DNA from 2 places in the Pseudomonas sp. BAY1663 genome. Region 1 is predicted to be linked to the other one. Evidence: riboswitches for the same ligand, from Rfam matches in the RefSeq annotation. Region 1 holds a riboswitch; the other holds the start of a gene.
What was found. A riboswitch is a leader RNA that binds a small molecule or an ion and turns the genes downstream of it on or off. The one in region 1 is predicted to bind cobalamin.
Positions count from the first base shown of each region.

Region 2: it holds a riboswitch for cobalamin, as region 1 does, so the genes downstream of both, btuB (TonB-dependent vitamin B12 receptor) here and BAY1663_RS08700 (TonB-dependent receptor domain-containing protein) in region 1, are expected to answer to the same signal.

Region 1 covers NZ_AZSV01000022.1:5,725-13,433, reverse strand. Annotated here, with positions in the region: partial or broken gene BAY1663_RS08705 (AAA family ATPase) at 1-3,066, shown strand, start outside; cobalamin riboswitch at 3,262-3,478, shown strand; partial or broken gene BAY1663_RS08700 (TonB-dependent receptor domain-containing protein) at 3,575-5,427, shown strand; gene BAY1663_RS08695 (cobalamin-binding protein) at 5,446-6,246, opposite strand; gene BAY1663_RS08690 (hypothetical protein) at 6,246-6,653, opposite strand; partial or broken gene ribA (GTP cyclohydrolase II) at 6,650-7,266, opposite strand; partial or broken gene BAY1663_RS08680 (TIGR02281 family clan AA aspartic protease) at 7,522-7,709, opposite strand, start outside.
Region 2 covers NZ_AZSV01000023.1:585-8,293, forward strand. Annotated here, with positions in the region: gene bluB (5,6-dimethylbenzimidazole synthase) at 1-212, opposite strand, end outside; partial or broken gene BAY1663_RS08895 (cobyrinate a,c-diamide synthase) at 209-1,500, opposite strand; gene cobO (cob(I)yrinic acid a,c-diamide adenosyltransferase) at 1,610-2,212, opposite strand; gene BAY1663_RS08905 (hypothetical protein) at 2,212-2,787, opposite strand; gene btuB (TonB-dependent vitamin B12 receptor) at 2,815-4,677, opposite strand; cobalamin riboswitch at 4,794-5,008, opposite strand; partial or broken gene BAY1663_RS08915 (metallophosphoesterase) at 5,159-5,964, shown strand; gene nhaD (sodium:proton antiporter NhaD) at 6,008-7,270, opposite strand; gene BAY1663_RS08925 (C40 family peptidase) at 7,425-7,709, opposite strand, start outside.

The DNA.
Region 1 (7,709 bases):
CCTCTACAGCCGCCTCGGCCAGGCCGCCTTCGAGGCCGCCAAGCAGGCCAGGGAAAACCTCGTTCGCCTGGAGCAGCAGGCCGGCGGGCTAAAGCCACTGGAGCCGGAACAGCGCACGACGCTGGAACACGAGCACCAGGCCCAGCTCGACGAACTGAAAGCCCTGCAGCAGCAACTCAAGGCACTCGAAGCCCAGCGGCAGTGGCTCACCGAGCTGCAGCGCCTGGAGGGCGAGCGCACTGCCGCCCGCCAGCAGTTGCAGGACGCCGAAGACGAGCACGAGAGCCTGGGCGAAGCCCGGCGCATTCTCGAGCTGTTCGAGCAGCTCGCACCGCAGCGCCATCGTTTCCTCCGCCAGCAGGCGCTCGATCCGCTGCTGGGCAAGGCCGCCGACAGCCTGGCTCGCCTGCAGCGCGAGAAGCAAAGCCTGCAGCAGCGTCTCGCCGAACTGCAGGGTCAATGCGACGCGGCCGGCAACCAGCTGCGTTCGGCCGAACAGACCCGCCAGGCCGCCGAGCCGCGGCTCGTCCAGGCGCGCCGCGAGGAAGAACGCCTGAGCCATCTTAACGCCGACCTGACCACGATCCGCGAAGAAAGCGCCCGGGCCGAGGCCGACGCGCGTGCCGGCGAGGCGGCGCTCGGGCAGCTCGCCGAACGCCAGCAGCGCGTCGCCGAACAGCTCGCGGCACTGACCCGACAACTCGACACGAGTGCTGAACTGCAGCCGCTCTGCGCCGCCTGGGGCGGTTACCGTCCGCGTCTGCAACAGGCGGTGCAACTGGCCGCACGCCTGCAGCAGGGCCAGCGCGAACTTCCCGCGCTGGCGGCGCAGGCCAAGGCCGCCGAAACCGAGCAGAACCTGGCCCGCGAGGCGCTCGACGCGCTGCAACGCGAGCGCGACAGCGAAGTCGGGCTGGCCGAACAGCTTGCCCGGCTGCACCGACAGTTGGACGAATGGCGCCAGGCCGAACGCGAAAGCGAAACGCTCGGGCAACTCTGGGCGCAGCAACTGACGCTCGAGGCCAGCCGACGCGAGCTGGCCGATGCCCACGGCGGGCAGCAGGCCGAGCTGGACGGCCTGGTGCCATTGGGCAAGCAGGTGCGCGCCGAGCGCGATGCCGCCGAGCAGGCACTCAAGGTCACCCTCGCCCTGCTCGAACGCCAGCGTCTGGCGCGTAGCGAGAATGTCGAAGCTTTGCGCGCGACACTGGTTCCGGGCGAGCCCTGCCCGGTCTGCGGCAGCCATGAGCACCCCTGGCACCAGGCCGATGCGCTGCTCGCCGGCCTCGACCAGCAGGACGACGGCGAGGCCGAGCGCGTCCGCCAGGCGCTGCAGGCCCAGGATCTGCGCCTGCAGGAACTGCGCGATCGACACGTCACGCTCACTACCCAGCTGCGCCAGACGCAGCAGCGCCAGGCCGAAGTCGAGGCACAGCTGCAGGTCCTGGCGCCACGCCTGCAGGCCCTGCCTGCGCATGCGCAGCTGCTCCGGCAGCCGCAAGCGGAGCGCTCGCAATGGCTGGAACGCGAACTGGATCGGCTTCGGGAGCAGATCGCCGCCGCCAGCGGCCGCCAGCAGCAGCTGCTGGCCCTGCAACAGCGCAGCGAAACCCTGCAACAGGCCTGGCAGGCGGCACGCGAAGCCTGTGTCGAAGCGACCCAGCAGCTCGCCCGCCAGCACGACGCCCTCGCCCGCGACGGCCAGCAGCTCGACGAGGAACTTGCGGCGTTCGCCGGGCTGCTGCCGGCCGAACGGCTGCCGCGTTGGCGCGAAGACCCGGCGCAGACCTTCATGCAACTGGACGCCGACGTCGCGACGCGCCTGCAACAGCTGCAGGCGCAGGCCGAGCAGGCCGAGGAGCTGCGCCAGTGCGAGCAGCGCCTGGGTGACGAACAGCTGCAGCAGCGCCATCGGCAAGAGAAGCAGACGAGCTGCCAGGCACGCCTGGCCGAACGCGAGAAACTGCTGCTGGCCTGCCGGCAGGCACTGCGCACCAGCCTCGGTGAGCAGGCCAGCGCCAGTGCCTGGCAACAGCAACTGGACGCCGCCATCCAGGCCGCCCGCCAGGCGCAGATCGACATCGACCGCCAGCTCAACGACAGCAAGCTCGGCCTGACCCGCCTGCAGAGCGAGCAGGACAACTGCCGCCAGCGCCACGTCGAACTGGCGCAGGAGCACGAGGCGCTGCAGGCCGAACTGGCCGCCTGGCGCAGCGCCCATCCGGAGCTGGACGATGCCACCCTCGCCCAGTTGCTGCAGATGGACGACGCGCTACTGGCCGAGGCGCGCCAGCGCCTGCAGCAGAACACCGAAACCCTGACCCGTTGCCGCGAGCGCCTCGACGGCTGCCTCGGCCGGCTGGCCAGCCACCACCAACAACAGGCCGAGGCGCCGGATGCCGGGCAGTTGCAACACGAGCACGCCGAACAGCTGCAACGCTGCGAGCAGGCCGAGCAGCGCTGCGCCGAAACCCGCGCCGCGCTGCTCGACGACGACAAGCGCCGCAGCCAGAGCCAGGCGCTGCTGGCGCAGATCGACGAGGCACGCGCCGAGCAGCAGCGCTGGGGGCGTATCGCCGCGCTGATCGGCTCCAGCGACGGCGGCGCCTTCCGCAAGATCGCGCAAGGCTACAACCTCGACCTGCTGGTGCAGCACGCCAACGTGCAGCTGCGCCAGCTGGCCCGGCGCTACCGGCTCAAGCGCGGCGGCAGCCGCTGGGGCTTTTGGTGATGGATACCGAGATGGGCGACGAACTGCGCTCGGTGCACTCGCTGTCCGGCGGCGAGACCTTCCTGGTCTCCCTCGCGCTGGCGCTGGGCCTGGCCTCGATGGCATCGAGCAAGCTGCGCATCGAATCGCTGTTCATCGACGAGGGCTTCGGCAGCCTCGACCCCGAGTCGCTGCAGATCGCCATGGACGCGCTGGACTCGCTGCAGGCGCAGGGGCGCAAGGTGGCGGTGATTTCCCACGTGGCCGAGATGCACGAGCGCATTCCGGTGCAGATCCAGGTGCAGCGCCAGGGCAACGGCCAGAGCGCGCTGCGCATCGTCGGAGGGCTGTCGTAGGACCTGTCGCCGCTCGGGCAGGCCTGCGGCCTGTATCGCCGCGAGGGCGCGCCCACAGGTTCGGTGGAGGCCCGCTGCTTTTGTGGGAGGCCCGACCTCGGGGCGATGCCTTTCAAGCTTCAGGCGGGCGCGGTGGCGGCTCGCTGCTTTGCGTCGTCCACTTGTGTTTCCCCGCGCCCGGCCGTAAGGTTCGCGCGTTTTCTTATCCGCCCAGGTGTGCACGACCGCAAGGTCCGCATTAAACGGGAAGCCGGTGCGCTCGCAGGAGCAAGGCCGGCGCTGCCCCCGCAACGGTAATCGACCGCGATCCTCGGGATCGCCGTCCGCTCGACAGCCACTGTGTTCCGACATGGGAAGGCGAGCGCGATGCGCGTCGAAAGCCCGGAGACCGGCCTGACGGATTCGACTGGTGTTGCGGAGGGCAGCACCGTCAAGCGCTGCTGCCCGTCATCCCCGCGCTTGTTCCTGCCCTCCTCAAAAGTCTGCGATCTTTTGAGGAATTCCAAGAATGAAACTGTCCCGTCTCGCCCTGGCCGTAGCGCTGCTGCCCGGCGCCCAGGTGTTCGCCGATGCCGAGCAGGAGCTGCCGAGCATGCTCATCACCTCGGCCCGCCAGGCCGAACCCCGCGCCCAGGCCACGGCAGCCAACGCCGTATTCACCCGCACCGACATCGAGCGCCTGCAGGCGCGCAGCGTGCCCGAGCTGCTGCGCCGCGTGCCCGGCGTGCAGATCAGCAGTGCTGGCGGCCTGCCATCGCTATCGCTGCGCGGCACCGGCACGGCGCAGACCCTGGTGCTGGTCGACGGCCAGCGCATTGCCTCGGCCACCAGCGGCTTCGCCCGTCTCGACTACCTGGCCATCGACAATATCGAGCGCGTCGAAGTGATCCGCGGCCCGCGCTCGTCGCTCTATGGCGCGGATGCCATCGGTGGCGTCATCCAGATCTTCACCCGCAGCGGCGAGCCGGGGCTGACGCCGGAGCTCCGCCTTGCCGCCGGCAGCGACCAGACCTTCCAGCGCAGCCTGAGCCTGGCAGCCGGAACCGAGCGGACCCGCGTCCACCTGGGCGCGAGCCTCGACGAGCGCGGCGGCTTCGACATCACCCGCGACAATCGCGGCGCCGATCGCGACGACGACGGCCAGCGCAGCAAGGCGTTGCACCTGAAGCTGGATCATCGGCTGAACGCCGACTGGAAAGCCGGCCTGAGCCTCAACGATCAGCGCGGCAAGAACGAGTACGACGACGCTTACGAATTCGCCCCCGGCACGCCGCAGGACGAGTTTCGCCTCAGCAGCTACAGCGGCTACCTGGACGGCCAGCTGGCCCCTATCTGGAACAGCCGCCTGGAACTGGGCCGCAGTTTCGACCGCAACCGTGCGGTCGGTTCCAACTACAACGATGGGTTGCTGGAGACCACCCGCCATTCCGCCGCCTGGATCAACCGCCTGCAACTGGACGAGCGCCAGCAGCTGAGCCTCGGCAGCGACTGGTACGAAGACCGCCTGGACGCCACCACGGCCTATCAGGAAGACAGCCGCGACAACCTGGCCTTCTTCGCCCAGCACAGCTTCCAGGGCGAGCACTTTGGCACCGAGCTGGGCCTGCGCCACGACGACAACCAGCAGTTCGGCAGCCACAACAGCTGGAACGCGGCGTTCAGCCTGCCGGTCGGCCAGTCGCAGCGCTGGATTCTGAGCTATGGCGAGGGCTTCCGCGCGCCGACCTTCACCGACCTCTATGCTCCGCCGGCCTGGGGCCCAACCCGGACCTGGAGCCGGAGACCTCGAAGACCTACGAGCTGCAGTGGCGCGCCGAGCTGGACGATACCCTGCTCGAAGCCTCGCTCTATCGCACCGACGTCGAAGACATGATCGCCTGGGGTGGAACCCGGATGGAGAACGTCAGCCATGCGCGAATCAACGGGTTCGAGGCCAGCGCGGCGCGCGAGCTGCTGGGTTGGCAGGCCAGCCTTGGCCTGAGCATCATCGATCCGCGCGACCGGGACAGTGGCCATGTTCTGGCGCGCCGCGCCAAACGCACGCTCAGCGTCGACCTCGACCGGACCTTCGCCAGCCTGTCGGTCGGGGCTGGCTGGCATATCTCCAGCACCCGCTACGACAATGCCGCGAATAGCCGCGAGCTGTCCGGCTATGGCGTGTTCGACCTGCGCGCCGCCTGGCAGAGCCATCCGGAGCTGCGTTGGGAGGCCAAGGTCAACAACCTGTTCGATCGTGACTATGCATTGGCAACCTATGATCGCCCCGATGGGCCCAACTGGTTCGACCCGTCACGGAACTATGGGTATCGCGAAGCCGGACGTACCCTGCTGTTCGCGATGACCTGGACTCCGTCGCTCTGACCGCAAGCGGGCACGCCTTCAAGGCGCCGCCCGCACCATCACCTCGCAGAGCTTCCGGATCGCCCCCAGCATCTGGAAGCTCGGCCGCTCCAGCCCCTTGTCGGGCACTTCCAGCAACCGCCCGTTGCGTACGGCATCGAGCTGCGGCCAGGCCTGCCACTCGTCCAGCTGTGCGCCGCTGCCGGCCAGGATCACCTCCGGGTCACGGGCGAGCACCGCTTCGATGCTCACCTGCGGCGCCGCCAAGGAGAGATCGGCAAAGACGTTGCGCCCGCCACAGACCTCGATGGCTTCGCTGATGATCTGCCGGCCGCCGAGGGTATACAGCGGGCGATTCCAGATCTGGTAGAACACCCGCAGCGGGCGCTCGCGGGCGTAGCTTGTGCGCAGCTCGGCGAGCCCTGCCCGAAACTGCTCGGCCAGGCGCTCGCCCTGCTCGGCACGCCCCGCCGCCCTGCCGATCACCCTGAACTGTTCGGCCAGGCCTTCGAGGCGGGTCTGCTCCACCACCAGCACGGGAATACCGAACTGCTGCAGCTGCTCGCGCTGGCTGCGCGGCACGCTGTCCGGCCAGAGCAGGACCAGATCGGGACGCAGGCTGAGCAGGGTTTCCATTTCCACCTGGCCGTAGCGCCCCACCGAGGGCACCTGCGCCAGTGCTGCGGGCCGCTCGCCGCCATCCAGCACGCCGACCAGCCGATCCGCGGCATCCAGTTCGAGCATGATTTCACTGAGCGAGGGCGCCAGGCTCACCACCCGTTGCGCCGCTGGTGCGGGCAGCACCGCCAGCAACAGCGCGGCGAGCAGCAAGCCGCGCATCAGTGCAGCTGCCGCGGAATGCGGTAGAGCACCAGCAGCGCAAGGCTGCCGAACACCAGCAGCAATTGCGCCACCGGCTCCATGCCCGCCAGCGTGCCGGCGGCAGCGAACCAGGCCGGTAGCGAGGCGACCAGCAGGGCGCGGCGGCGAACGCGGCGCAGTTGCGCCCAGGCACTGGGTTCGGCACTGCCGTCCAGGGCCTGTTCGGCGGCGATCAGCGCATGCTTGAAGGCGGTGAAGGCCGGCAGGCTGAAGAACAGCGAGACGAGTCCAGCGGCGAACAGCGCCAGCCCCCACTCGGCCAGCGGGGCCGCGACCCGGCCGAGAACCAGTACCGGCAGCACCATCGACACGGTATGCAGCCAGCCGTCGCGGGCAAGCTGGCGGCGGGCGGCGACGCGGTTCACGACTGCTTGGCTTCGCCCTGATGGATCTCGCCGAGCATGTGGCCCAGCTTGCCGGCCTTGGTGGCGAGGTACTTGCGGTTGTGCGGGTTGTGCGCGATCTGCAGCGGCTTGCGCTCGGCGACGCGGATGCCGAAGCCCTGCAAAGCCTTGACCTTGCGCGGGTTGTTGGTCATCAGCTTGATCTCGGCGATGCCCAGGTGTTCGAGCATCGGCAGGCAGATGCCGTAGTCGCGCATATCGGGGGCGAAGCCAGGCGCTCGTTGGCCTCGACGGTGTCGGCGCCACCATCCTGCAGCTCGTAGGCGCGAATCTTGTTCAGCAAGCCGATGCCGCGGCCTTCCTGGCGCAGGTAGAGCAGGACGCCACGGCCTTCCTCGGCGATCGCCCGCAGCGCCGCCTCCAGCTGGAAGCCGCAGTCGCAGCGCAGGCTGAACAGCGCGTCGCCGGTCAGGCACTCGGAATGCAGCCGCCCCAGCACCGGCGTGCCATCGGCCACGTCGCCGAGCGTCAGCGCGACATGCTCCTTACCCGTTTCCTGATCGAGAAAACCATGCATGGTGAACACACCGAACGGCGTCGGCAGTTTGGAGGCAGCGACGAACACGACAGACACGGGAGAAACCCCAGCAGGCAGAAAAGCGGATATTGTAACACTAACTAAAAGCTGCAAGCTGCAAGCGAATCAGTACAAGGGTGGGCTTCAGCCCACCCATCGCGCCCAGCGTGGCCTAAAGCCCAGCCGCGCACCTGCATAGCTGGGTTGGCTGTTGCGAATGGACGTATCCCCTGTAGGAGTTTTAGAATGCAGCCGCATTTCGCGGGCATGGCCGAATCGTCTGCAGCTGTTCTTGCCGCCTGCCGCTGCTTTTTACAGCTTCGACTCCAGCAGCAGCACACCCTGCTCCTCGCGCCAGCTGACCCGGCCGAGAAAGCTCATGCCCAACAGCGCCTCGGTCGGCGAGCTGCCTTCGACCACCACCGCTTCCACGCCCAGCACGTCGATCGTGCCGACCTTGACGCTGTTCAGGTGCACGCGCCAGGCCTTCGCCGTGCCGC
Region 2 (7,709 bases), on a different contig from region 1:
CCGATGCGCGCGCGCAGGTCCCTGGCCGTGATGCGAATGAAGCGCCAGGGCTGCATCAGGCCGACGCTGGGCGCCTGGTGCGCGGCCGCCAGCAGCCGCGCCAGCAGCTCCGGCGCTACCTCGCCGCCGGCGAAGTGGCGCATGTCGCGACGCTCGCCGATGGCACGGTAGAGCGCCGCGCGCTCCTCGGGGGTGAAGGCGTGCGCGTTCATGGCCGTAGCAGCGCCGCGGCGGCCGCCGGATCGGACGGCAGGTAGAAATGAATATAGGAAGCCGTCATTCGCCCCTGCCGGTAGACCGCCTCGGCGGTGCGCTTGTAGTTCGGGCACTGCCCGCGCGCCAGCGGTTCGAGCGGCGACGCCAGCGATGAATGATGGAAGGTATGCCCACGCAGGCGCCCTTCCGGCAATGCCACCTCCTGCAGCGCCAGGGCGGTCAGGCGGCTCTGCATCCGCGCCTCGCCGGGCAGCAGGCCGAGCATCGCGCCATGCTCGCCCGCCTTATCGACGAGGCCGTCGAGCAGGTAGAGCATGCCACCGCATTCGGCGAGGATCGGCTTGCCGGCGGCGTGATGGGCACGGATCGCCTCGGCCATCGGGCGGTTCCGGCCCAATGCGCGCAGATGGAGTTCGGGATAGCCGCCGGGCAGGTAGAGGCTGTCCACGGCCGGCAAGCGGGCGAAACGCACTGGCGAGAAGAACAGCAGTTCGGCCCCCAGCGCCCGCAGCAGGTCGAGATTGGCCTGGTACAGGAAGGCGAAGGCGGCATCGCGCGCCACGCCGATGCGTACGCCCTGCAACAGCGGTTCGAGCACGCATGGCGCCGGCGCGGCGAAGCTCATCGCCGGCGGCAACGTCACATCGGCGCTGGTCGCCAGGGCATCGGCCGCGGCATCCAGGCGGGCGTCCAGGTCAGCCAGTTCCCCGGCCGGCACCAGCCCCAGGTGCCGGCTCGGCAGTTCGATCCCGGCGCTGTGCGGCAAGGCACCGTACCAGCGGATCGTCTCCGGCAGGCTGTCGCGCAGGATCTGCCCGTGCCGCTCGCTGCCGACCCGGTTGGCCAGCACTCCGGCGAACGGCAGGTCCGGCTGGAAGCTCGCCAGGCCGTGGGCCAGGGCGCCGAAGGTCTGCGCCATGGCCGCGCCGTCGATCACCGCCAGCACCGGCACGCCGAAGCGCCGCGCCAGCTCGGCCGCCGACGGCTGGCCGTCGAACAGCCCCATCACGCCTTCGATGAGGATCAGATCGCTTCGCCGGCGGCCTGCCAGAGCAATCGGCGCGACTCCGCCTCGCCGACCATCCACAGGTCGAGCTGGTAGACCGGCTGGCCGCTGGCGCGGGCGAGGATGGTCGGGTCGAGGAAGTCCGGGCCGCACTTGAATACCCGCACCCGCTTGCCCTGGCGCGCATGCAGCCGGGCCAGGGCGGCGGTGACGGTGGTCTTGCCCTGGCCCGAGGCCGGCGCGGCGATCAGCAATGCCGGGCAGCTTCGGCTATTCATCGCAGCCCCTCATCATCGTAGGGTGGATGACGCTCTACCCATCCACCGACAACTCCGGTGGTGGATGAAAAAGGCGTCATCCACCCTACGCACCCCGTGAGCACCGGCATCAGAATTCCACGCCCTTCTGCGCCTTCACGCCGGCCTTGAACGCGTGCTTGACCAGGCCCATCTCGGTGACGGTATCCGCCGCCTCGATCAGCCCGGGCGGTGCGCCGCGGCCGGTGACCACCACATGCTGCGGCAGCGGCCGCGCCTCGATATCGGCGAGCACCGGCTCCAGCTCCAGGTAGCCGTGCTTGAGGGCGATGTTCAGCTCGTCCAGCACCACCAGGCCGATGCTTTCATCGGACATCAGCTCCAGCGCCACCCCCCAGGCCGCGCGGGCCTTGGCGATGTCGCGCTGGCGGTCCTGGGTCTCCCAGGTGAAACCTTCGCCCATGACGTGGAAACGCACCTCCTCGGGGAAGCGCCGGAAGAATGCCTCCTCGCCGGTGCTGGCCGCTCCCTTGATGAACTGCACCACGCCGACCTTCATGCCGTGGCCCAGCGCGCGGGCGACCATGCCGAAGGCCGAGCTGCTCTTGCCCTTGCCGTTGCCGGTGTGCACCAGCAGCAGGCCGTATTCGTCCTGGGCCTCGGCGATCTTCGCGTCGACCACCGCTTTCTTGCGCTGCATGCGCACCTTGTGTCGTGCGTCGCGCGCGTCCATCAGTGCACCCGCCGCGCCTGGTCCAGGCGCAACGCCGAGACGATGCCGAGGTGCAGCACCAGCGCCGTGCCGACGTAGAACGCCAGGTTGCCCAGGTGGCGCGGCAGGTACTGGGCGATGCGCGGCAGGAAGCCGGCCAGGGTCGGCTCCGGATAGCGTCCGGAGAAGAAGTAGAACGCCCCGCCGGAGATCAGGTAGCCGACGAAGCCCGCCACCAGCAGCGTCGACGCGAGCACGGCCAGGCTGCGCAGATCGTCGCGCTGCCAACCGGCGAACAGCCGCCCGGCCAGCCACAGGCTGCCGTAGGCCGGCAGCAGCGCCCAGTAGGCCGGCGACAGGCACCAGTCGCTGATGCTGCCGCTGGCCAGGGAGCCGAAATCCAGCACCGAGGCCTCGGCGAACAACAGCGCGAACGCCCAGCGCGGACGCAGGTAGAAGCCGGCGAGGAAGAAGATCGACCAACTGGCGCTGGGCAGGTTCTCGACGCTGGCGAAGTGCTGGCCGCGGGTCATGGCCATCAGCAGGATCAGCGCGACGCCGATTGCCGACTGGGCGCGCATGGACAGGACGTGCATGGTGAAACTCCTCGGATGGGTTGCCGGTTACAGGGCCTGGTAGCGCACGGTGAAATACAGTGCGCGGCCAGGCTGTTCGTAGGTCTGGGTGGTTTCGTATTCGCGGTCGAACAGGTTCGCCAGCTTGGCCTGCAGGCGCCAGGCGTCGTCGAGGCGGTACTCGCCGCGCAGGTCCAGCAGGGCATAGCCGGGCATGCGGGTGTCGGGGGCATTGCTGGCCTTGTCGAAGCGCTCGCTCGCGGCGTACAACGAGGCGCCCAGGCCGACGGCGCCGAACTGGCGATCCAGGTCCAGGTTGAACTGGCGCTTGGCGCGGCGTTGCAGCAGGTGGCCGTGGTTGGCCTTGCTGCGGTCCTGCGGGTCCATGAAAGTCAAGTTGGCCGCCAGGTCCCAGCCGGCCAGCACGGTGGCGACGCGGGTCTCGATGCCGCGGATGCGCGCCACGTCGACGTTCTCCGGACGCATGGGGCTGCTGCCCGCCCAGACGATCAGGTCCTCGATCCGGTTCTCGTAGGCGTTGACGCTCCACTCGCCCCAGCCGTGGCTGCCGCGGATGCCCAGCTCGTAGCTTTCCGATTCCTCCGGTTTGACCTCCGGATTGCCGGCGGTATAGGCGCTGGCCGGGTAGTACAGGTCGTTGAAGGTCGGCGCGCGGTAGGCGGTGCCGTAGGCGGCGGTCAGCGTCAGCGCCTCGCTCAGCTCGAAGCTGTAGCCGAGGCTGCCGGTATCGTGCGAGCCGAAGAACTCGTCCTTGTCGCGGCGCAGGCCGGCCTGCACGCCGTGGCGGCCGAAGGCGGCCTGGTACTGGATGAAGTAGCCACGGTTGTAGCGGCTGTCCTCGACATAGCTGTCGCTGCTGTCGATGCGGTCCTGCTGGTAGTCCATGCCGAGCGTCAGCAGCTGCGCCTCGCCGACATGGAAGTCGTTCTGCCAGCTGGCGCTGTCGCGGCGGGTGTCGAAGCGCGAGTAGAAGCGGCCGTCCTGGAAGTTGTCGCCCAGGTCCTCGCTGTGCCCCGCCTGCAGGGTGACGTCCCAGGAAGCCAGCGGCGCGAAGCGCGCGCGACCGCTGAGCGCCTGCAGCGAGCCGTCGCTGTAGGCGTTGCGGCCGCTGGCGCCGCTGCTGGAGCGGCTGTCGAAGTCGCTGTGGTTCTCGCTCTGCAGCCAGCTGCCGTCGAGTTCCAGGCCGTTGTCGAAGCGATAGCCGGCGCGCAGCTGGGCCGACAGCTCGCGGTAACGGTCGGCGTCCGGCTCGAAGGCCCCGGGCGCACTGCTGCGGTAGGCACGGGCATTGATGCCGTCGGTGGACTCGCTGGCCACGCCGAGGTTGAACCAGCCGTTGCCCTGCCCGCCCGCCACGCCGGCCGAGCCGCTGTAGCTCGAGCGCGAGCCGGCGCCCGCCGAGAAATAGGGCTTGAAGCCGTCGCCGCCGCCGCGACGGGTGAAGATCTGGATCACCCCGCCCATGGCCTCCGAACCGTACAGGCTGGAACGCGGCCCGCGGACGACCTCGATACGCTCGATCTGCTCGACCGGGATGCTCTGCAGCGCGGCGCTGCCGGAGGTGGCCGAACCGACCCGGATGCCATCGATCAGCACCAGCACATGCTTGTCGCTGGTGCCGCGGATGGACACCGAGGTGCTCTTGCCGCGCCCGCCGTTGCTGGTGACGCTGACCCCGGCCAGGCGTTGCAGCAATTCCGGCACGCTGCCGGCCTGCTGGCGCTCGATGTCGTCACGAGTGATCAGGCTGCTGGAGGCGATGGATACCGGCGACGTGCCGGTACGGCTGGCGGTGATCAGCTGCTGGCCCAGCAGCAGGGCGCCCTCGTGGGCCAGGACACAGGAAGGCAGGCCCAGCAGCACTGCAGCCAGGGAAAGGGACTTGCGCATTGGTTCGAGATTCTCCGTCGTGCCCACCCGCACGACACAAGGTCGCTGAAGACAGACGGAAGAACCGGAAAGAGAGAGTACCCGCAAGGTACCCGCCCGCTCAGCGCCCGCCGCACTGTCAGTGAAATGCGACAGGCCGGTCTCCGGGCTTGCGAGCGGATGCCGCAGCATCCCGAAACCACGCCTTCCCATGCTTGAGCACAGTGGCCGTTGCGGTTTCTCGACTCGCCTACCGTTGCGGGGGCAGCGCCGGAATCGTCGTTGCGACTGGACCGGCTTCCCTGTTTCACCCTGGCATTGAGCCAGTGGCACCTGAGGCGACGCGGAGGTTAGTCCATGGCCGGGGCACGGTGCAACCGTGGGGTTGTCGCAGCGCTTGCGCGCCCTTGCCCGCCGGCTGCCCCAATCGCCCGGAACGGCGGACGCCGACAGGCTTCGAATGCAACAATGCCCCGATCAGCCAGGACGAACGTAGCCGCCCATGACCAGCATCCTGCAGATTTCCGACACCCATTTCGGCACCGAACAACCGCCCGTGGTCCAGGCGCTGGAGGCTCACGTGCGCGAGCACGGCGCCGATCTGCTGATCTTCTCCGGCGACATCACCCAGCGTGCCCGCCGTGGCCAGTTCGCCGCGGCGCGGGCGTTCGTCGAGCGCCTGCGCGGCCATGGCATCGGCGAAACCCTGGTGATTCCCGGCAACCACGACATCCCGCTATACAACCTCTTCGCCCGCTTCCTCACGCCCTACGGCAACTACCGTCGGCACTTCGGCGAGGAACTGGAGCCGGTCTTCGAGAATGAGCAGATGCTGGTGATCGGCCTCAACACGACCCACCCACGGCGCCACAAGGACGGCCGGGTGACGGCCGAACAGGTCGAGGCCGTGGCGCAGCGGCTGGCGCGCACGGACGGCGACAAGGTGCGCATCGTGGTCGCCCACCAGCCCTTCGGCGCCATGCTGCAGAGCGACCTGAGCAACCTGCAGCACGGCGCCGAAGCCGCCCTGCAGCGCTGGGCCGAACTCGGCCTGGACCTGGTGATGGGCGGGCACATCCACCTGCCTACGTACTGCCGCTGTCCGGGCAGTACCAGGGGCTGGCGCGCGAGATCTGGATGGTGCAGGCCGGCACCACGCTGTCCTCGCGGCTGCGGGGCACTTCGCCGAACTCCTTCAACCGGCTGAAACTCACGCCCGGCGCGCAGAAGAAGGTCTGTGTCGAGCGCTGGGACATGCTCGACGGCCATTTCGCGCTCGGTTCGCACTTCAACCTGGGCTGGCCGTGAACGGCCGCCCCACTCCCCGACTCGCCGGGAGCAGCCGGGCGCCTCAGGCCACGCCGGACATGAGCAAGCCGACCAGGTAGACGCCGGCGAAACCGATGTTGAAGGCCACGAACAGGTAGAGCGCATATTTGAGATAGCTGCCGAATGTCAGCCCCTGCACCTTGCTCATGGCGACGATCCCCGCCGCCGAGCCGATCACCAGCAGCGAGCCGCCCACGCCGACCGCGTAGGTCAGCACCATCCACTCGGCCACGCCCATCTGCAGGCCGGACTTGAGCAGCGCGGCGGTCAGCGGCACGTTGTCGATGGCCGCCGAAAGCACGCCCATCAGGTAGTTGGCCATGATCGGCGGCACCTGGTCGTAGATGCGCACCAGCCCGTCGAGCACGTGGATTTCCTTGAGCATGCCCACCAGCAGCAGGATGCCGAGGAAGAAGAACAGGGTCTCGAATTCCACCTGGCGAACGTACTCGAGGATCGGATCGGTGTCGTTGTCGTCGCTGAAGAAGCGCGCCACCAGGAACATGATCGACAGGCCGGCAAGAAAGGTCAGCACCGGCGGAATCTGGAAGAAGAAGTTGCCGGCGATGGTGAACAGAATGGTGCTGAGGAAGATCAGCGCGATCGCGACATCGACGCCGCGCACGTCCTTGCGATGGGCCTGCACCCGCACCTCGCCGCTCATGCCGATGGAGAGGATCGCCGCCAGCACCATGACGGCGAGGAAGGCAGGCAGCGCCAGGGCCAGCAGCTGCAGGATCTGCACCTTGCCGGCGAGGAAGATCATCAGCGTGGTGACGTCGCCGGTGATCAGTGCAACACCGCCGGAGTTCACCGCAAATACCACCAGGGTGGCGAACTTGATGGTCTTGGCGCGCTCCAGCTGCAGCGACAGGATCAGCGTGATCGATACCAGCGTCGCGGTGATGTTGTCCGCCAGCGAGGAGAACACGAAGCAGAACGCCGCGGTCAGGAACAGCAGCGCCCGCTCGCTGATCCGCTGCGGCAGCACCAGGTAGATCAGGTTCTCGATCATGCCTTTCTTGTTCAGATAGGCGACGAAGGTCATCGCGGCGACGAGGAAGATCCACAGCCCGGCGATCTCGGCGATGTTCTCGTTGAGGCTGGCGAGCACCAGGTCCCGCTCCTCGCCCACGGGCGAGAAGATGAACAGCAGCAGCCAGGCCAGCGTACCGAAGAACAAGGTCACCTTGGCCTTGTTGACGTGGGTTATTTCTTCAAGCACCACACCCAGTAGCGCAGCCACGGCGAGTGCAATGAGCACGAACGGAAGTATTTCAGGCATAAATCACCCAAAGCGAAGGTTAGGAAATCTGGCGTGTGCGCGGGACCGCGCACGTGAGGAAGTGAGGGCGCAGATCTTAACCAAAGCCTCAGGATTGAGGAATCGCGGCATGTCAAATTCATACCATTGCAGGATGTGTATACATCCGGAAGGCTCAGTTGCTGGCGACACGCGACTCGTCGAGCAGGCGCTTGGCGCCGAGGTAGTTCTTCTGCCAGTAGTTGTTCGCCAGGCTGTCCAGCCGCACGGTGCCGCCGCTCGACGGCGCATGGACGAAGCGCCCCTCGCCGACGTAGATCCCGGCATGGCTGACGCGGCGCCCGCCGCTGGTGGCGAAGAACAGCAGGTCACCGGCGCGCAGGGCTCCGCGGCCGACGTCGGTGCCGCGCATCCGGCTCATCTCGCTGGTGGTGCGCGGCAGGCTCATGCCAGCGGCACC